3 regions of the Aeromonas sp. EU05-FHT14A05 genome follow, and region 3 is predicted to be linked to each of the others. Evidence: predicted binding sites of a transcription regulator. Region 3 holds the regulator's gene; each other region holds the start of a gene.
What was found. Region 3 encodes sigma-54, which starts transcription at its own class of promoters, with help from an activator protein. Its sites were predicted from a motif close to TGGCACNGTTTTNGCTT; they were not measured.

Region 1: the regulator sigma-54 is predicted to act here: its motif matches at 5,241-5,257, upstream of glnA (glutamate--ammonia ligase).
Region 2: the regulator sigma-54 is predicted to act here: its motif matches at 5,470-5,486, upstream of fliE (flagellar hook-basal body complex protein FliE).

Annotation. Positions count from the first base shown of each region.
Region 1 is NZ_JBYTDH010000013.1:71,321-78,431, forward strand. Features, by position in the region: gene add (adenosine deaminase) at 1-288, opposite strand, end outside; gene glnG (nitrogen regulation protein NR(I)) at 431-1,849, opposite strand; gene glnL (nitrogen regulation protein NR(II)) at 1,859-2,914, opposite strand; gene AC3WR3_RS17095 (DUF4124 domain-containing protein) at 3,001-3,576, opposite strand; gene glnA (glutamate--ammonia ligase) at 3,775-5,184, opposite strand; gene typA (translational GTPase TypA) at 5,535-7,111, shown strand, end outside.
Region 2 is NZ_JBYTDH010000012.1:1,274-8,384, reverse strand. Features, by position in the region: gene fliI (flagellar protein export ATPase FliI) at 1-1,250, opposite strand, end outside; gene fliH (flagellar assembly protein FliH) at 1,425-2,228, opposite strand; gene fliG (flagellar motor switch protein FliG) at 2,297-3,358, opposite strand; gene fliF (flagellar basal-body MS-ring/collar protein FliF) at 3,351-5,057, opposite strand; gene fliE (flagellar hook-basal body complex protein FliE) at 5,113-5,430, opposite strand; gene AC3WR3_RS16095 (hypothetical protein) at 5,556-5,906, opposite strand; gene befA (beta cell expansion factor BefA) at 6,056-6,832, opposite strand.
Region 3 is NZ_JBYTDH010000010.1:168,177-175,287, reverse strand. Features, by position in the region: gene AC3WR3_RS15295 (KpsF/GutQ family sugar-phosphate isomerase) at 1-747, shown strand, start outside; gene kdsC (3-deoxy-manno-octulosonate-8-phosphatase KdsC) at 747-1,301, shown strand; gene lptC (LPS export ABC transporter periplasmic protein LptC) at 1,298-1,858, shown strand; gene lptA (lipopolysaccharide transport periplasmic protein LptA) at 1,845-2,363, shown strand; gene lptB (LPS export ABC transporter ATP-binding protein) at 2,376-3,101, shown strand; gene AC3WR3_RS15270 (RNA polymerase factor sigma-54) at 3,167-4,606, shown strand; gene hpf (ribosome hibernation promoting factor) at 4,627-4,914, shown strand; gene ptsN (PTS IIA-like nitrogen regulatory protein PtsN) at 4,917-5,363, shown strand; gene rapZ (RNase adapter RapZ) at 5,404-6,270, shown strand; gene npr (PTS phosphocarrier protein NPr) at 6,291-6,563, shown strand; gene AC3WR3_RS15245 (BglG family transcription antiterminator) at 6,582-7,111, opposite strand, start outside.

The sequences.
Region 1 (7,111 bases), on a different contig from region 3:
CTCGGCATAATCGATGCCGGCACGCAGCAGATCTTCCACGTTCTCGTAGGCGACCCGGCGGCATGCATCGTAATCGGCCAGCACGGACACGCCCCAATCCAGCTTCTTCAGGAAGGCCACCAGACTCGGCTCGTTCTCGACGATCTGCACGTGAGGGCGCAGGGCTTCCAGCTCATCGGCCGGCAGCTGGATGTTGTGCAGGCGACCCAGCTCGAGAATGGTCTGCGGACGGATGTTGCCATCCAGATGGCGGTGCAGGTCGGTCAGGGGGAGGGATCTGTCAATCATGGTGGCGCCTTCTGCGAGTCGGGTTGGAAAGCCTGTCATTCTAGGCGGGGATCTTGAAAAAGATACCCCGTTTGCAGGCAAACGGGGTCTGATTGGTCAGGCTTTCCCTCAAGGCGTGATGGGAATCGTTTTTCCCGAGGACTCAGGGAATGTCGAGTTCCTTGAGCTTGCGGGTCAGGGTATTGCGACCCCAGCCAAGCAGGCGGGCGGCCTCCTGCTTGTGGCCATGGGTGTGCTCCAGCGCCGTCTCCAGCATGATCCGCTCGAACTGGGGCATGGCATCCGCCAGGATGTCGGTCTCCCCCAGCGCCAGCTTGGCGGCTACCCAGTCCTGCAGTTGTTGCTGCCAGCCACCGGTCAGGGCGGGCTGGCCCGGCTCCGCCGTGCTGGTGATGGGGGTCAGCAGCTCGGTGGGCAGATCGCCGACCAGTACCTCCTGACCGGAGGCCATCACGGTCAGCCAGCGGCAGACGTTCTCCAGCTGGCGCACGTTGCCGGGCCAGGGCAGGCGGCTGATGTAGGTCTGGGTATCCGGGTGCAGGCTCTTGGCCTCCACGTTCAGCTCCTTGGCGGCTCTGAGCAGGAAGTGCTGGGCCAGCTGGGGTATGTCCTCCCGGCGCTCCTTGAGGGCGGGGATATGGATGCGGATGACGTTGAGGCGGTGGAACAGATCCTCCCGAAATTCGCCGTCGGCAACCCGTTTCTCCAGATTCTGGTGGGTGGCAGCGATGATCCGCACATCCACCTGCACCGGTTGATGGCCGCCGACCCGGTAGAACTGGCCGTCCGCCAGCACCCGCAGCAGCCGGGTCTGGACGTCCAGGGGCATGTCGCCTATTTCGTCGAGAAACAGGGTGCCGCCGTCGGCCTGTTCGAAGCGGCCGTGACGTATGTTGTTGGCGCCGGTGAAGGCCCCCTTCTCATGGCCGAACAGTTCGGATTCGATGAGATCCTTGGGGATGGCCGCCATGTTGAGGGCGATGAAATTCTTGTGGGCGCGCGGGCTGTGCTTGTGCAGGGCATGGGCGACCAGCTCCTTGCCGGTGCCGCTCTGGCCGTTGATGAGCACCGAGATGCTGGAGCGCGACAGCCGGCCTATGGCGCGAAACACCTCCTGCATGGCGGGAGCCTCACCGATGATCTCCGGGGTGGTGGTGGCCTCCTGCTGGCGTGCCTTGCGCTTGGTGCGCTGCTCTTTCAGATGATTCTCGGCGCGGCGCACCAGGGTGACCGCCTCGTCGATGTCGAACGGCTTGGGCAGGTATTCGAAGGCGCCGCGCTGGTAGGCGTTGACCGCGCTGTCGAGATCCGAGTGCGCCGTCATGATGATGATGGGCAGATCGGCCTGGCGGCGGTGGATCTGCTCCAGCAGGCTGAGGCCGTCTATGCCAGGCATGCGGATGTCGGAGAGGATCACGTCCGGTGAGCGTATCTCCAGCGAGCTCAGCAGGGCTTCGCCATCGGCAAAGCTCTCGCATTCGAAGCCTTCGCTGCCAAGGGTGCGCTCCAGGACCCACCGGATGGAGCTGTCGTCATCGACGATCCACACTTTTGCTGTCATGAGGTTCCCTTACTTGCGAAGTGGTAGGTAGATGGTGAATTCGGTGTGGCCGGGCCAGCTGATGCAATCTATGCGTCCCTTGTGCTGATCGATCAGGTTCTGGGCGATGGAGAGGCCGAGGCCTGTGCCCCCCTCCTTGCCGGTGATCATGGGGTAGAAGAGGGTGTCGCGAATGGCATCGGGAATGCCGGGACCGTTGTCGACGATCTTGATCTCGGCGGCCAGGCGGTAGCGCTGACCGTGGATGGTGATCTGGAAGGCGGTGCGGGTCTTGATGCGGATGAGCCCGGTCTGATCGCCGAGGGCCTCGGCGGCATTGCGGACTATGTTGAGAAACGCCTGCTGCAGCTGGTCCGGCTCCATCTCGAACTCGGGAATGCTGGGGTCGTAATCCCGCTCGATGCGGATCTGGGGCGGCAGCTCCAGATCCACCAGACGGCGCACCTGCTCCAGCACCGAATGCACATTGTGCATCTGATGGCGTCCCGGTCGTTGGGGGCCGAGCAGACGATCGACCAGCACCCGCAGGCGGTCGGCCTGCTCTATGATGATGCCGGTATATTCACGCAGGGCCGGGTCCGGCAGCTCCTTTTGCAGCAGCTGGGCCGCGCCGCGCAATCCCCCGAGGGGGTTCTTTATCTCGTGGGCCAGCCCGCGCACCAGCTCCTTGGCGGCCTGCTGCTGGGCATGTTGCTGCAGCTCCTGGCTGATCTTCTTCTGCTGATCGATCTTGCGCAGCTCCACCACCATCAGCCGCTGCTCATGGTCGGCCATGGGGCTCACGCTGATCTCCACCAGCCTGGGCTCTCCCTCCACCACCAGGGTGACTTCGCTGTCGGTGAAGCCCTGCCCTGAAATGAGGCACTGCTTGAATCGTTGCAGGTCGAGGGAAATGTGCTCCAGCAGATGGGGCAGTTCGATCCCGATCAGTCGCCGTTCGCTGAGGGAAAGCAGCTGTTCGGCCGCCGGGTTGACGAATTGAATGCAGAGCCGCTCATCCATCAGGATGACGGCGGTCAGCAGGTTGTCCAAGAGTGTCTTGGCGTGATCCAAGCGGGTTGGCACAGGTTTCTCCCTAAAACGGTGCTTTACACCTGTTATGCACCGATATGGTGCATTGAGTTTACCCGCATCGGTGCGTCACATCACCCCTAATTGGCCTTGGGGGTGGCTTTGGGAGCCTGATTCACAGTCGTTCTATGCAGGTAAAAGGTGGCTGCTTTGGATTTAGCAAGGATCGTACCGTCTTTGGCGAGCAGCTCGAGCCGCGCCTCGTAGGCGCCGCGAGGGAGGTTCTCCACCCGGATGGCCAGGCTGTTGTGAACGAGGGGAATGGCCTGGTCGTTCAGCAGCAGGCGTACGTCATATTGCACCGGCGCCTGGGGATGGACCTGGGCCTGGAAGACGATGTTGCCCGTGTTGTCGCGCAGTGTGCTGCCCGGCTCGGGGGAGAGCAGTTCTATCTCCAGGGGGGCGGCCTCCAGGGCCTTCCTGGCATCGACGCCGGTCAGGCTGTTGAAGTCGTCGACCTGGACCGAGTGGGGCGAGGTGCCGATGAGGGGGGAGACCCGCAAGTCGATTTCCCTGGCGTTCTTGCCGGGGGGAGGGGCGTCTGTGTAATGGGTCACCCCTTGGGGATCTATCCAGGAATAGACTCTGGCCGCCTGGGCGGTGCAGGAGATCATCAGCAAGAGGCCCAGCGTCCATGTCGGGTGTACTGTTTTCATCCATCTCTCCTTGACGGGGTTCACCTTAATCCTATCAGAGAAAAAAATGTCGGGCCTATTGTCGGATCCGCGGTGCAGAATGGGCTCGACAAGCCGTATGCCCCATGCGGTGTGAGGCCATGAATCATGGTATTTCAGCCCCTTAGATAAAAAACCCGCCAGATGGCGGGTTTGTCATGATGAAGCAAGGACACCGGATTAGACGGAGTAGTACAGCTCGAACTCCAGCGGGTGCGGGGTCATGCGGACACGATCCACGTCATGCTGCTTCAGCTCCAGGTAGGAGTTGATGAAGTCGTCGCTGAAGACGCCGCCACGGGTCAGGAACTCGCGATCAGCATCCAGTGCGGACAGGGCCTCGTCCAGGGAGCCGGCAACGGTCGGCACTTCTGCGGCTTCTTCCGGCGGCAGGTCATACAAGTTCTTGTCCATGGCATCGCCCGGATGGATCTTGTTGATGATGCCGTCCAGACCGGCCATCAGCTGGGCAGCGAAGGCCAGGTAGGGGTTGGCAGCCGGATCCGGGAAGCGCACTTCGATGCGGCGGGCTTTCGGGCTCGGCACAACCGGGATACGGATGGAGGCAGAGCGGTTGCGGGCGGAGTAGGCCAGCATGACAGGGGCTTCATAGCCCGGCACCAGACGCTTGTAGGAGTTGGTGGTCGGGTTGGCGAAGGCGTTGATGGCCTTGGCGTGCTTGATGATGCCGCCGATGTAGTGCAGCGCCATCTCGGACAGACCACCGTACAGGTCGCCGGCGAACAGGTTGACACCGTTCTTGGCCAGGGACTGGTGGCAGTGCATGCCGGAGCCGTTGTCACCGAACATGGGTTTCGGCATGAAGGTGACAGTCTTGTTGTAGGCGTGGGCCACGTTGTGGATCACGTACTTCAGCACCTGCACTTCGTCAGCTTTCAGGGTGAGAGTGTTGAAGCGGGTTGCGATCTCGTTCTGACCGGCAGTGGCCACTTCGTGGTGGTGAGCTTCAACGACCTGGCCCATCTCTTCCAGCACCAGACACATGGCGGCACGGATGTCCTGGGAGGAGTCAACTGGCGCAACCGGGAAGTAACCACCCTTGACGAAGGGACGGTGACCCTTGTTGCCGTGCTCGTACTCGGTACCCGAGTTCCAGGCAGCTTCTTCGGATTCGATCTTCACGAAGCTGTGGCCCATGGTGTTGGAGAAGGTGATGTTGTCGAACATGAAGAATTCCGGCTCCGGCCCGAACAGCACGGTGTCAGCGATGCCGCTGGCTTTCAGGAAATCTTCGGCACGCTTGGCGATGGAGCGCGGATCGCGGTCATAGCCTTGCATGGTGGCAGGTTCAAGCACGTCACAGACGATGTTCAGCGTGGTCTCTTCGGTGAACGGGTCCAGTTTGGCGGAGGCCGGATCCGGCATCAGCACCATGTCAGACTCGTTGATGCCCTTCCAGCCGCCGATGGAGGAGCCATCGAACATCTTGCCGTCTTCGAAGAAGTCTTCGTCGACCTGGTGGGAAGGAATGGATACGTGCTGCTCTTTACCCTTGGTGTCGGTAAAACGCAGATCAACAAACTTGACTTCGTGTTCCTGGATCAGGGCCAAAACGTTCTGGGCTGACATGCTAAGTAACCTCCGGTGTTAAAACTCTTTGGGTGAATGCGTCATCACATTCACATAAGCCAGTATCGTGCCAAGTTTGTGACAGCTTGATTTCAGGGCATTTGCACCCTTTCAGGCTGTCGGGACACCCGCTTTCATGCTTGGCTGCGCCTCAAAGTGGTGCAACCTTGGATCGTTTTGGTGCACCATCGTGGTGCGCCTACGTGCCAAGGCCATCTAAGCAGGCTTTTGGCGCGGGGTCCATGATCCAGATCCCCTGTTGTACGCGAATGGTCTGCAATTCTGCTAGGCAGATCACAAAGGCGAGAGTACAATTAGCGCCCAATTTTACCCGGTGATTTGAGGCGAGAATGTTAGAGAATTTACGCAATATTGCGATTATTGCGCACGTTGACCACGGCAAAACGACTCTGGTTGATAAGCTGCTGCAGCAATCCGGCACTCTGGATCGCACCAGCGAAGGTCAGGAACGGATCATGGACTCCAATGATCTGGAACGGGAACGTGGCATCACCATTCTCGCCAAGAACACTGCGATCCGCTGGAACGACTACCGTATCAACATCGTGGATACCCCGGGTCACGCCGACTTCGGTGGTGAAGTTGAGCGCGTGCTCTCCATGGTTGACTCCGTGCTGCTGCTGGTTGACGCCGTTGACGGCCCGATGCCGCAAACCCGTTTCGTGACCCAGAAGGCATTCGCCCAGGGTCTGAAGCCCATCGTGGTCATCAACAAGATCGACCGTCCGGGTGCTCGTCCTGACTGGGTAATGGATCAGGTTTTCGATCTGTTCGACAACCTGGGTGCCACCGATGAGCAGCTGGACTTCAAGGTTGTTTACGCCTCTGCACTGAACGGTTGGGCCACCCTGGACCAAGACGTACCGTCCGACAACATGGAACCCCTGTTCCAGGCCATCGTCGACAACGTCGAAGCCCCTGCTGCGGATACCGAAGGCGGTTTCCAGATGCAGATCTCCCAGCTGGACTACAACTCCTACGTGGGCGTCATCGGCATCGGCCGTATCACCCGTGGTCGCGTCAAGACCAACCAGCAGGTCACCATCGTTGGTGCCAACGGCAAGAACCGTACCGGCAAGGTCGGTCAGGTGCTGGGTTACCTGGGTCTGTCCCGTACCGAAGTGGCCGACGCGCAAGCGGGCGACATCATCGCCATCACCGGTCTGGGCGAGCTGAAGATCTCCGACACCATCTGTGACAACAATGCCGTCGAAGCCCTGCCGCCGCTCTCCGTTGACGAGCCCACCGTGAACATGACCTTCCAGGTCAACACCTCGCCGTTCGCCGGTAAAGAAGGCAAGTTCGTCACCTCCCGCAACATCCTGGAGCGTCTGAACCAGGAGCTGGTCCACAACGTGGCCCTGCGCGTGGAAGAGACCGAAGATCCGGACAAGTTCCGCGTCTCCGGCCGTGGTGAACTGCACCTCTCCATTCTGATCGAAAACATGCGTCGCGAAGGCTACGAGCTGGCGGTATCCCGTCCGGAAGTTATCCTGCGTACCGTTGACGGCGTTCTGCAAGAACCGTTCGAAACCGTTACCGTCGACGTGGAAGAGATCCACCAGGGTTCAGTGATGGAGCAACTCGGCCTGCGTAAGGGCGAGATGACCAACATGACCCCGGATGGCAAGGGCCGTGTCCGTCTGGACTTCATGATCCCGAGCCGTGGCCTGATCGGCTTCCAGACCGAGTTCCTGACCATGACTTCAGGTACCGGCCTGCTGTACCACACCTTCGACCACTACGGTCCGCACAAGGGTGGCAGCATCGGTGAGCGTCAGAACGGCGTGCTGATCTCCAACGCTACCGGCAAGGCACTGACCTTCGCCCTGTTCGGTCTGCAAGACCGTGGTCGTCTGTTCATCGGTCACGCGACCGAAGTGTACGAAGGCCAGGTGATCGGGAT
Region 2 (7,111 bases), on a different contig from region 3:
AAGAACTGATCCAGATAGGGTTTCTGGATGATGGCCCTGTCGATGCGCGGATCCGATCCCTGGCTGTAGGCGCCTATGGTGATGAGATCCCGGTTCTGCTGATAGAGGGAGTAGAACTGCTTGAAGGCGCGCGCCAGCTCCATGTGCTCAGGTGAGGTCACCATGGGCATGACCCGGCTGATGGATTTTTCGATGTCAATGGCCGGGTAGTGGCCTGCATCCGCCAGCTCCCGTGCCAGCACTATGTGGCCATCCAGGATGGCCCGCGCCGCGTCGGCGATGGGATCCTGCAGATCGTCCCCCTCCGTCAGCACGGTGAAAAAGGCCGTGATGGAGCCCTGGCCGTCGCTGCCGTTGCCGGCCCGCTCCACCAGCGCCGGCAATTTGGCAAACACCGAGGGGGGGTAGCCCTTGGTGGCCGGCGGCTCCCCCACCGCCAGGGCGATCTCGCGCTGAGCCTGGGCGTAGCGGGTGAGGGAGTCCATCAGCAGCAGCACGTTGAGCCCCTGCTCGCGGAAATACTCGGCGATGGCGAGCGCCGTCTCGCACCCCTTGAGCCGCATCAGCGGCGAGGCATCGGCCGGCGCCGCCACCACCACGGCGCGCTCGCGCCCCTCGGCGCCAAGGATCTCCTCGATGAACTCCTTCACCTCCCGGCCCCGCTCGCCGATGAGGCCCACCACCACCACGTCCGCCACCGAGCCACGGGTCATCATGCCGAGCAGCACCGACTTGCCGACCCCGGAGCCGGCAAACAGCCCCATCCGCTGACCCCGTCCCACGGTGAGCACGGCGTTGATGGCGCGCACCCCCACGTCCATGGGCTCATGGATGGGACGACGGGCCAGGGGGTTGATGCGATGCTGGGCGAACTGCACCGTCTGGGAGGAGATGATGGGGCCCAGCCCGTCCAGGGGCTGACCTATGCCGTCTATGACCCGGCCGAGCAGGTTCATGCCCACCGGGATGCCGTGATCCTCGGTGATGGGCACCACACGGGCGCCGGGAATGACCCCCTTGAGCTGCTCGCTCGGCATCAGAAACAGCCGATCACCGGAGAAGCCCACCACTTCGGCCTCCAGCACGCCGTCCTGGGTATCGATGCGGCAGAGGGCACCGATGGCCGCGCGGCAGCCGATGGCTTCCAGAGTCAACCCCACCACCCGGGTGAGTTTGCCCGCCACCGGCGGTATGGGGGCGAGATCGCGGACCCGGTAGCCTTGCAGTCGACTGAGCAGGGATGCGGTCATCGCGCCTCCAGAGAGAAAGGGAAAAGGGTGTCAGCCGGCATTGCCGCGAAGGGAAATGGTGCGCAGCAGCCTGGCTTCCCCTTGCCTGACCGGAAAAGGGTGTCAGCCGGCATTGCCGCGAAGGGAGAGGGTGCGCAGCAGCCTGGCTCCCCTGTGCCTGACCGGAAAAGGGTGTCAGCCAGCATTGTCACGAAGGAAGTTGCGCAGCAGTTGCTCGATGCGCCCCGTGAGGGTCAGATCGATGCTGGAGAGTTCGGTGGCCAGCTGCAGATCCCCCGGGGAGAGGGTGGGATCGCTTTGCAGCCGCCAGTGGCGCCGTGCACACTCCTCGGCGCCGAAGGCCTGCTCGACCCGGGCCACATCGTCCGGATGCAGCATCAAGGTGACCCCCTGCTCGGCGGCGGGCAGCAGGGCAAGGCCCTGCTTGAGGGCCTCGAGCAGCAGTCTTGGGGAGGTCTCGGCCTCGTGGCGAATGAGGGCGCGGGCGAGCTGCTGGACCAGCGTGATGAGCTGCTGCTCCACGGCGCCATCCAGCTCCTGGAGCGGATTGGCGAGGCGGGCGGCGAGCCCCTGCCAGTGGGCAATCTCCTGCTCCACCTGGTCGCGGCCCAGGGCCAGCCCCTCTTCGCGGCCCTGCTCCAGACCCGCCTGATGGCCCTGCTGCAAGCCTTCCAGCTTGCCCTCTTCGAGCCCCTTGGCAAAACCGGCCTCCCGCCCCTCGGCCATCCCCTCTTCCCAGGCGGCCTGGCGGATTGCCTCCACCTCTTCGGCGGTGATGCTGGGGGTGGGCTCCTCCGGCTGCTCTTCTGGCGGCATCTCGTCCGCCTGCTCCTGGCGATACCAGTCAGGGCCGAGCCCCAGGGCATTGCTCTGGATCTCGGATTCGACCTCCATCTCGGGCCAGCCCCAGGCCTCTACCCGGGTCTCGTCCGTCTCGGGTCTGACATAACCCCGCAGCTTGCTGTTCTTGTTATTCATGTGCGAAAGACACTCCTGGCGTGCCGGACGAAGGGGGCGACATCATCGCACATTCCATTGCCCATGGCTTAGAGGAACTCTTCGCCACCGCCGGCCCCCAGCATGATCTCGCCCGCGTCCGCCAGACGGCGTGCCGTGGAGAGGATCTCCTTCTGGGCGGCTTCCACCTCGGAGACCCGGATCGGCCCCATGGCCTCCAGATCGTCCGCCAGCATCTCGGCGGCCCGCTTGGACATGTTCTTGAACACCTTCTCGCGCATCTGGTCGTCCGAGCCCTTGAGGGCCCGTTGCAGCAGATCCCCAGGCACTTCCCGCAGCAGGGTCTGGATGCCCCGATCGTCCACGTCGATGAGGTTCTCGAACACGAACATCAAGTCCTGGATCTGCTGGCTCATCTCCTCGTCCGACTCGCGGATGGAGTCCATCAGCTGGCCTTCGATGTTGGTGTCCAGGTAGTTCATGATGTTGGCGGCCGCCTTGAGGCCACCCATCTTGGCCGCCTGGGCCCCGGCCGCACCGGCGAACTGCTTCTCCATGATGTCGTTGAGCTCTTGCAGCGCCGCCGGTTGCACCTCTTCGAGGTTGGCGATACGCATCACCAAGTCGAGGCGCACCTGCTCCGGGAACTGGCTCAATATCTCGGCGGACTGCTCCGGCTCCAGATAGGAGAGCACTATGGTCTGGATCTGCGGGTGCTCGTTCTGGATGATGCTGGCCACCTGGCGGGCATCCATCCACTTGAGGGAGTCGAGGCCGCGGGCGCCGGATCCCAGGATGATCTGATCCACCAGGTTGCTGGCCTTGTCCTCCCCGAGCGCCGCCACCAGGGCCTTGCGCACGAAGTCTTCGCTGCCGATGCCGATGTTGGTGTATTTCTGGATGTCGTCGATAAATTGACGATGCACCGCCGCCACCCGGTCGTGACTGAAATCCGACATGGAGGCCATGGACATGCCGAGCCGCTGCACCTGCTTGGGCTCGAGGTGGCGAAAGATCTGGGCGGCATCCTCCTCGTTGAGGCTCAGCATCAGCACCGCCGCCATCTCCATCCCGCCCATCTGATCCAGGATCTGGCGCTGGCTTTCGGTGATGTCGTTACCGGTGACTTGGTTTTTCTTCTCTTCAGGCATCTCGGTTCGTTACCCATTCTTTGATGACCTGAGCGGCCAGGTCTGGTTCATTCGCTACCAAGGCGCGCACGGCCTTGAGCAGGTCCTCGTCACGGTGCAGATCAGGCAGCTTGAGCTGGCCATCCCGCAAGCCGAACACCGGCTCGGCCTCGGCCTGGGCCGCCAGCAGGCTCAGCTCGTCGTCGCCACCCAGTACGGTGTGGTTGTCGAAGTCCAGCTCCCCTTCCGGCTTGGCATCCGGGTAGAGCAGGCGCTTGAGCATGGGCCGCACCACGGTGACGATGAGCACTATGATGACCAGCACCGAGGCGGCGATGCGCACCGCGCGCCAGAACCAGGGCTGCTCGTAGATAGGCATGTCGGCCACGGCTTCCAGCTCGGGGCGGTTGAACGGAATGGCAACCACCTCCAGGGTGTCTCCCCGGGTCACGTCAAAGCCGAGACCGCCGCTGAGCAGACGGCGCAGGGTATCGAGCTCGGCCTGGCTGCGGGGCTCGCGAGTGACGGCCCCCTCAGCACCGGGAGTGGCCTTGTAATCCACCGCCACCGACACCGTCATGCGGCGGATGCCGCCCTGCTGGCGCCGGATGTGGCTGACGGTGGTGTCCAGTTCGAAGTTGCGGGTCGCCTCCTTGCGGGAGCGGCCGGAAGAGCCGGTTCCCCCTTCAGCGCCGGCGGCCTGTTCGGGAATGCTGGAGGCGGCGGGGGGCTGATTGGTGAGCGCACCAGGCACGCCGCCATTGCTGCCATTGGCGCTGTTCTCTTCCACCGTCATCTCGGAGCGCACCGCAGGCAGGTCCGGATTGTAGGTCTTGCGGGTCTGCTCCTGCTGGGAGAAGTCGAGGGAGAGATCCACCTCGGCGGTATAGTTGTCGGCTCCCAGCACCGGGATCAGGATGGCGTCAATTTTTTGTTTGTATTCGAGCTCCTGCTTCTGCTGCATCGCAAACTCCTTGCGAGTCTGGGCAGAGAGCGGGTCTTGCGAGCCGGAGTTGAGCAGGCGACCGTTCTGATCGGTCACGGTGACGCGGGTCGGCTCCAGGCCGTGCACGGCGGAGGCGACCATGTCGACGATGGAGTCCACCTCCCCCTGGCCCAGGGCAGCCCCTTTCAGGCTCAGCACGACGGTCGCGCTCGGCTTGCGCTCGTTGCGGGCGAACACGTTGTCTTTCGGGATGGCCAGCAGCACCTGGGCCTTGGCGACGTTCTGGAACTGCTCGATGGCGCTCGCCAGCTGGCGCTCGCGGCTCAGTTTCAGACGCTCGCTCTCCATGCGCTGGCTGACCCCGAAGCTGGAGTCCTTGAGCAGTATGGCTTCGCCGTCGTTGCTGGCCTCGCTGCTGCTGGCGAGGCCGGCGCGGGTCAGGCGCAGCCGGATGTCCGCATAATTCTCGGCACTGACCAGCACGCTCTTGCCTTCGACCTGATAGGGGATCTTCTGCTGATCCAGGTAATCCAGGGTGGAGACCAGCTCCTGGGTGTTGAAGGTGCCGAGGGGACGCATCTCCGGCTCCTTGCCCCACAGCAGGATGAAGACGGCGATGGCCAGACAGATGGTCAACCCCAGGATCAGGGTGATCTGCCGCAACACATCGGTGTTGGACAGAAAGCCCAGGGCCGAGCTCTTCTGCTCGTGCTCATCGAGGGCGGCAGCCCCCTCGTTGTTCATCAGCAGATCGCCGTTTGGATCGTTAGCCACTCTTCAGGTCCTTATTGCTGACATCTTCGTGATGCTCGGTCGCCATGGGGCCGAGTTATACCGGCATGTTCATGATGGTCTTGTAGGCATCGACCATCTTGTTGCGCACCTGTACCGTCGCCTCGAAGGCGATGGAGGATTTCTGCCCGGCGATCATCACCTCGGACAGGTCCACCGACTTGTCGCCCATATCGAACCGGGTGCGCAGATCGTTGGCGCTGCCCTGCAACTCGTTGACGTTGTCCAGGGCCTGCTGCAGCATCTGACCGAAATCCGAGTTGACCGGACGACCGGGCTGGGTCAGCGGCGTGGCACCGGCTTCGACCTTGAGTGCCTGCATCTCTTGCATCAGGCTGCTTGCGCTAATTTCCATCTTCCCTTCCCAGACAAATCATTGACACTGGCAAGCCTTAAGCAATTAGAGTGCCAAAAGGGAAGATGGACTGGCCGCCGGCGCCAAGGGGCAGCCACAAGCGGGCCCCCTGGCCCCGGCTCATGTCACCCCAGCACCAGCTTCAGATAACCGAGATGCAGATCTCGGTGCTCGTCCGCTGGTAGCTTGACCAGCACCTCGTCGTGCAGAAAGCGCGCCTTCTCGGTGGCCTGCTCAGGGGCCACCAGGCCCACCGCCACCAGCCTGGCGACGATGGCCAGCGCCAGAGCCATGGTCGCCTCGTCCGCCCGTCCCCAGCCGAAGACGCCCCCCTCAGCCGCCCCTTCCGCCAGGGGTTCGACCTCATCGCCATTGACCCAGAGGACCATGGGACTGCCCTCCTGCAGCCGCAGATAGATGCTCTGCCGCTCCCACTCCCGGCGCCGGTCCACGGCAGATTCAGATGCTTGGGTCATGCCACTCTCCTTGTTCAACGACTGTGTCTTGCTTGCGCCCATGAAAAAGAGGGCCGAAGGCCCCCTTTTTACTGCAAGTCACGTCATTTAAACAGGCAGTATTTCAACATGATAAAAGAAAAATACCGGATCGCTGCCAGGGACCTTAGTCACTTGTTCAGATCCTCATCAAGCCAGTATTTGGAACCCGAGATATTGGCATCGAGCAGCAGCCCCTTCTCCCCGATCTGGTAGATGGCCATGCCGCCATTGTACTTGGCGGTCAGCTCGGCACTCTCCTTGCCGGCCACGGCCCCCACTTCGGAGGTGGCCTCCCAGCCCTTGTTGACGAAGGCATCGAACCTGGCCTTGTCTTCAAACAGCACCACCTGCTGGTAGAACTTGCCCCCCATGCCGGCAGCCAGCCCGGCGCCAAACATCTTCATATAGGTGTGCTTGCCCGTCTTGCGATTGATGGCAACCCCGGATCCCTGGTTGGTGTGCACCATCAGGGAGAACTTGCGCGAGTCGAACACCGCATAGCCATAGGCCTTGTCAAACAGCAGCTTGGCGGAGGGTTGCTCGTTGAACAGCCGCACCAGGGCGGTATCGGCCATGGTATCCAGGGCGGTTCTGGCCTCGGCGGGGGTCTTGGGCTCCAGCATGGTGTCGAGCTTCTTGTCGGCGGCCGTCAACCACTCCTTGCCGGTGGCGGCGCTCTCTTCCGTCCAGGCGCCCGCCTTGTTGTAGGCATCGGCTCCCCAGGTGGAGACAGACTCCCAGGTCGCCTTGGAGAAGTCGGTGATCCCCTGCCAGGCTTCCTTGCTGGTGTCGCTCACCGCGGTGCCAAGCTCGGAGGCCGCTTCCTTCAATTTCGCCCAGTCGGCATGACTGGGGCCAGATGCAAGTGCCAGGACGGCGGCAATCAACCAGGATCGGCTCTTCATTGTGTGCTCCTTTAATATCCCATCAGCGGACATGTCACCCTATCAGATTAAAGACTACTCAAAGAAGTCCTGAGTGCCTGTCCCCTCCAGCGGGTCAACCTGGGCCAGGCTCCCCCGACGGCGAGGGGACGGCGGCTGTGCCCTCATGAGCGGGCACAGCCTCCCTGACGGCAAGGGACAAAAGCTGACCGTAAATATTGTTCGGCCTGACAACCTCGGTTGTATAGTTTTTGGTTAGCCATTCCGGTAAAATCCGCGCCCTTATAAGAGAGCCACCTA
Region 3 (7,111 bases):
CACCCTGGCGAAGCCAGCCACGGGGATCTGGGGATGATCTCCGCCGGGGACCTCATCATCGCCATCTCCAACTCAGGCGAGAGTGACGAGATCCTGGCCTTGCTGCCGGTGCTCAAGCGCCGCGGCATTCCGCTCATCTGCATGACAGGCAACCCGGCCTCCACCATGGCGAAAGAGGCCAACGTGCACCTGTGCATCAAGGTGGAGAAAGAGGCCTGCCCGCTGGGTCTGGCCCCAACCTCAAGCACCACGGCGACCCTGGTGATGGGGGACGCCCTGGCCGTGGCCCTGCTGGAAGCTCGCGGTTTCACCGCCGATGACTTCGCGCTCTCGCACCCGGGCGGATCACTGGGCAAGCGGCTGCTGCTGCGGGTCGGCGATCTGATGCACAGTGGCGAGCTGTTGCCCCGGGTGGGGATAGATGCCACCATCAGCCAGGCGCTGCTGGAAGTGAGCCGCAAGGGCCTCGGCATGACGGCTGTGGTGGATGGGCAGGGGCTGCTGGCCGGTCTGTTCACCGACGGTGACCTGCGCCGGATCCTGGATCTGCAGGTGGACATTCACCACACCCCGATCAGCCGCGTAATGACGGCCAACTGTGTTACCGTAGGGCCTGAGATGATGGCGGCCGAGGCCGTCAAACTGATGGAAACCAGAAAGATTAACGGATTGCTGGTGGTGGATGAAGAACGGCGACCACTTGGCGCCTTCAACATGCACGACCTGCTGAGAGCCGGGGTGATTTGATGCAAGACGTACCGACCCTCTATGGTCCGGTGACGCGCAGCCAGTACGAGAAGGCGGCGCAGATCCGCCTGCTGGTGTGTGACGTGGATGGGGTGCTCTCCAATGGCTTCATCTATATGGGCAACCAGGGTGAAGAGCTGAAAACCTTCTGCACCCGTGACGGTGCTGGCATGCGTGCCCTGCTCAACGCCGGCATCGAGATCGCCATCATCACAGGGCGCAACTCCCGTATCGTCAGCGATCGGATGAGGGGTCTGGGGGTGCAGCACCTGGTGCAGGGGGCGGATCAGAAGCTGCCCCACTTCGAGGCGCTGCTGGCCAAGCTTGGTCTGGAGGCGCCGCAAGCCGCCTACATGGGGGACGACACCATAGATCTGCCGGTGATGCAGGCCTGCGGCCTCGGCATAGCGGTGGCGGATGCCCATCCGCTGGTGCTGGCTCGTGCCGATCTGGTGACCCGCCTCGGGGGCGGAGTGGGCGCGGTGCGCGAGGTGTGCGATCTCATCCTGCAGGCGCAGGGCCTGGGCGACTACCAACCCGAGGCTTCGGTATGAACAAGCAGACGTTTCTGTTCGGCCTGCTGTTTCTGGCGGCGCTGGCCGCCTGGCAACTCGGCGAGATCGAGCTGGCGCCCGAACCGGCTGCCAAGGTAGAGAACTATCAACCGGATTTCACCGCCAAGAACCTGGTCACAACCCGCTTCAACGAGCAGGGCAAGCGGACCGAGCGGTTGGAGTCCGAATATGCGGAGTATTACCAGATCCTCGAGCAGGCCACCTTCGACAAGCCGGTGGTCTACATGTTCGATGAGCAGGGGGAGGCCGAGTGGAAGGTCACGGCCGAAACCGGGGTGCTCAACACAGATGACAACGTGATCCTGCGTGACAAGGTCCATCTGGACGGCCTGCTGCCGGCGTCTTTCATCTCCACGCTGGATACCCCCTATCTGGAGCTGGATCTGGTGACCCAGGACGTGAGAAGCAACCAGCACATCAGCATAGTGGGTCAGGAATTCCAGACCGAGGGCGTTGGCCTGAAGGGCCATCTGGATCGTAAATATTTCGAATTACTGGATAAAGGCCATGCCACTTATTTCAATGAAAAACGTTAATCTGGCCCTCGCGGCCCTGCTGCTGTGCAGTACAGTGAGCGCCAAAGAGTCCGACTTTGCCGAGAAGGTCTATGTGGATGCGGTCAAGCAAGTGGCCGAGATGCAGGACAACCGCATCACCTTCAGCGAAGACGTGATCATCACCCAGGGCACCATCAAGATTAAGGCCGACAAGGTGGTGGTGATCCGCTCCGGCGACAAGGGCGCCGAGGTGATGACCGCCTATGGCAATCCTGCCACCTTCTTCCAGATCCTGGACAACGGCAAGCCGGTCAATGCCCACGGCAACAGCATTCGCTACGAGCTGAAGAACCGTCTGGTCACCATCACGGGCAACGGTCAGCTCAAGCAGGAAGACAGCCAGGTCACCGGCGACCTCATCCGCTACGACATCGTCAAACAGAAGATGATCGCCGAGAGCAAGGGACCCACCCAGCGCGTCAAGACGGTGTTCCTGCCGGATCAGGTAGAAAACTTCGACAAACCCGCCGATCAGAAGAAGTAGGAAACAGAAGCCATGGCAGTGTTAAAAGCAACGGGTTTGCAGAAGAGCTACAAGCGCCGCATGGTGGTCAGCGACGTGAGCCTGGAAGTGGGCACCGGCCAGATAGTGGGGCTGCTTGGCCCGAATGGTGCTGGCAAGACCACCTCCTTCTACATGATCGTGGGCCTGGTGCAGCGGGATGCGGGTCTCATCACCATCGACGAGCAGGACATCAGCCTGCAGCCCATGCATATCCGCGCCCGCAATGGCATCGGCTATCTGCCCCAGGAGGCCTCCATCTTCCGGCGCCTGTCGGTGTTCGACAACCTGATGGGGGTCATGCAGACCCGCAAGGGGTTGAGCCGTGAGGAGCGTGAGGATAAGGTCGAGCAGTTGCTGGAAGAGTTCAACATCACCCATATTCGCGACAGCCTGGGTCAGAGCCTGTCTGGCGGGGAGCGACGCCGGGTCGAGATTGCCCGGGCGCTGGCGGCAGAGCCGCGATTCATCCTGTTGGATGAACCCTTTGCAGGTGTTGATCCTATTTCGGTCATAGACATCAAGAAGATCATCCAGCATCTGAAGGAAAGAGGGCTGGGCGTGCTGATCACGGACCACAACGTCAGAGAGACGCTGGATGTGTGCGAGAAGGCCTACATCGTCAGCCACGGCAAGATGATTGCCGAGGGCGCACCGGCCGATATCCTCGCCGATGAGCAGGTCAAGCGCGTCTATTTGGGCGATCAATTCAGTCTATAGTAAGGGGGCACCCCTCATTTTTGTTAGGTGACTGCCTCGCTGAACATAAGGATATCCCGACGTAGATGAAGCCGACATTACAGTTGCGTCTCGGTCAGTCCCTGACCATGACGCCACAATTACAACAAGCGATTCGTCTGCTCCAGCTCTCCACTCTGGAACTCCAGCAGGAAATTCAGCAAGCGCTCGATAATAACCCCTTGCTGGAGCAGGAGGAGAATGAGGCGCAGGAAACCAGCCCGATAGAGCCCCAGGACGCCAGTCAACTCGACTCCAGCGACGCCATGGCGCAGGACAGCATGCCGGATGAACTGCCGGTGGACACCACCTGGGATGAGGTCTACTCCGCCGGGACTGCCCAGAGCGCCGGCCCCATTCATGACGGGGAAGACAGCGTCTATCAGGGGGAAACCACCGAAAACCTGCAGGACTATCTGCTGTGGCAGATGCGACTGACGCCGTTCAGCGATCTGGATGCCGCGATCGCCCTCGCCATCATCGATGCCATCGACGAGTCCGGCTACCTGACCGCCTCTCTCGAAGATATTCAGGCTGCAGTCAGCAGTGAAGAGGTAGAAGTTGAACTGGATGAAGTGGAAGCCGTGCTCAAGCGGGTGCAGCATTTCGATCCGGTCGGCATAGCCGCGCGCTCGGTGCAGGAGTGTCTGCTGATCCAGCTTGGTCAGTACTCGCCGGACCTGCCCTGGCTCAATGAGGCAAGGGAGGTGATCCGCGAGCACATGGACCTGCTCGGCAACCGCGACTATCGCACCCTGGCGCGCAAGACCCGGCTCAAGGAGAGCGATCTCAAGGAGGTGCTGGATCTCATCCAGCAACTGGAGCCCAGACCCGGCAATGGCATCATCCAGAGCGAGTCGCAATACGTGATCCCGGACGTCTCCGTGGTCAAGAAGGGGACGAAATGGGTGGTTGAGCTCAACCCGGATTCGGCGCCGCGCATCCGTGTCAACGAGGCCTATGCGGCCATGGCACGCAATGCCCGCAGCAGCACGGATACCCAGTTCATCCGCTCCCATTTGCAGGAGGCCAAGTGGTTCATCAAGAGTCTGGAGAGTCGCAACGACACCCTGCTCAAGGTGGCCAGCTGCATCGTCGAGCAGCAGCAGGGCTTTTTCGAATACGGTGAAGAGGCCATGAAGCCCATGGTACTCAACGACATCGCCGAGGCGGTGGAGATGCACGAGTCGACGATTTCACGGGTGACGACCCAGAAGTACATGCATACGCCCCGTGGCATCTTTGAACTGAAGTTTTTTTTCTCCAGTCATGTCAACACGGAGGGAGGAGGAGAGTGCTCATCGACCGCAATTCGCGCCCTGATCAAGAAGCTGGTGACGGCCGAAAACCCGGCCAAACCGCTTAGTGATAGCAAGATCGCGGATTTGCTGGCCGAACAGGGTATTATGGTGGCGAGACGCACGATCGCAAAGTACCGTGAATCCTTGTTGATCCCGCCATCCAATCAGCGCAAACGCCTGGTTTAGGCAAACAAAAGGAAGACGTTATGCAAATTAACCTGACCGGACACCATGTCGAGATTACCGAAGCTCTGCGTGATTATGTGAATAACAAATTTGCCAAACTCGAGCGTCACTTTGACCATATCAACAACGTACATGTGGTGTTGAGCGTCGAAAAACTGAACCAGATCGCCGAAGCCAAGCTGCACGTCAGCGGGGGAGAGGTGTTCGCCAATTCGCAGCATGCCGACATGTATGCGGCGATTGATACCCTGCTGGATAAACTGGATCGGCAGATCATCAAGCACAAAGATAAGTTAAATCAAAAATAACTATGCAACTTGAACACATACTGAGTCGGGACTGCACCAAGAGTGCGGTCCCTTGTACCAGCAAGAAACGCGCCCTCGAGATCATCAGTGAGCTGGCTGCAGAGCGCCTCGGCGCCTCCCGCCAGGTGCTGTTCGAAAGCCTGCTGGCGCGGGAAAAGATGGGCAGTACCGGGATCGGTGCCGGTATCGCCATTCCCCATGGCCGGATCGACGACGCCTTTGCGCCGACCGCCGTGCTGATGACCTTCTCCGAACCCATCCCTTTCGATTCTATCGACAATCAACCGGTTGACCTGCTCTTTGCATTGCTGGTGCCGGAAAGCGAGTGCAAGCAGCATCTCAAGACCCTTTCCCTGATGGCATCCAAGCTGGGTGACAAGGCCGTCTGCCGCCAGTTGCGCCAGGCGACCAGCGACGAAGAACTCTATCAGATCATGACCTCGGCCTGATGCCGGGTCTGACACCGCCACGTTGGCGTGAGGGGACAAGATGCAGTTAATAGTGGTAAGCGGTCGTTCGGGCTCCGGCAAGACGGTGGCCCTGAGGGTGCTGGAGGATCTGGGTTACTACTGCGTGGATAACCTGCCGGTCAACCTGCTGCCCCAGCTGATCGTCTCGGTGGAGAGCCAGTATGACAAGCTGGCGGTCAGCATAGACGTGCGCAACCTGCCGACCCAGCCAGACAAGCTGGACAACCTGCTGACCCAGGTGCGCAACGAGGGGCGGGTGGAGTTCTCCAGCTTCTTCTTCGATGCAGACAACGGGACCCTGCTCAAGCGCTATGGCGAGAGCCGCCGGCTGCACCCCCTGTCCCGCAAACAGCTGTCGCTGGATGAGGCGATCCGGGAAGAGACCCACCTGCTGGCGCCCCTCTCCTCGACCGCCGATCTGCGCATCGATACCACCAACCTCAGCATTCATGACCTCAGCGAGCTCATCAAGACCCGGGTGCTCGGCAAGAAAGAGAACGAGCTGGTGCTGGTGTTCGAGTCGTTCGGCTTCAAATACGGCATCCCCAAGGATGCGGACTTCGTGTTCGATGCCCGTTTCCTGCCCAACCCCCACTGGATCCCGGAGCTCAAGCCGTTTACCGGTCAGGATGAGCCCGTGGCCAACTACCTCTCGGCCCAGGCGGACGTGATGCTGTTCATCCAGCAGATAGAGAACATGCTGGTGACCTGGTTGCCCCACCTGGAGCGCAACAATCGCAGCTATGTGACCGTCGGCATAGGTTGTACCGGCGGACAGCACCGTTCGGTGTTCATCGCCGAGCGGCTGGCCAGCACCTTCCGACTGCTTGGCAAGAACGTGCAGATCCGTCACCGCACGCTGGACAAGCGCTCCACCCAAGCCTGACAGACCCACAGGATGTTCAGATGACAGTTTCCGCCTCGGTAGAAGTCAAAAACAAGCTGGGAATCCATGCCAGACCGGCCATGATGCTGTTCGAGCTGGTGCAGGGGTTCGATGCCCATGTGCTGCTGCGCAACGAGGACGGCATCGAGGCCGATGCGGACAGCGTGATCGGCCTGCTGATGCTGGACTCTGCCCAGGGTAAGCAGGTGGAGGTGCAGGTGGAGGGCCCCGAAGAGGTGGAGGCCCTGGCCGCCGTGGTGGCGCTGTTCACCTCGGGCTTCAACGAGGAGTGAGCGACGCCTCCTCCGCCGTCATGAGCCAGCGCGCGCCAGCGCCTTGAAGTCGTAAAAGTCCCGACAAGCCAGCAGATTCCTGCTGGCTTTTTCGTTCATCAGCGCCAGAAACAGATCGTAGAGCCCCATCGCCTCCTCGTAGTCCGCCTTGCTGATGGCGAGCACGAAGACGAGGGTGGCGGTCTCGCCATTGCCCCAATCGATACCCTGAGGGGCCAGCACGGTATAGACCAGGGTGCGGCGGGCCAGCAGGCCGAGGGAGTGGGGCAGGGCTATGCCCTCTCCCAGCATGGTGGAGACGATGCGCTCCCGCTCGTGCAACGACCCCCTGAAGCCCGGCTCTACCAGCTGCTCGGACTCCAGCTGGTCACAGATGCGGCCAAACAGCTGCGCCTGGCTGAGCGGCTCTGTGACCACCATGAAGTGGTCGGCATCGAAGTACTTGTCCAGCAGGTAGGGGCGGGTGCGGTCGATCAGCACCAGCTTGCCGAGCTGCTCCAGCTGGTATTGGGTCGGGAAGGGAGCGACCTGCACCACGGGGGCGTTCT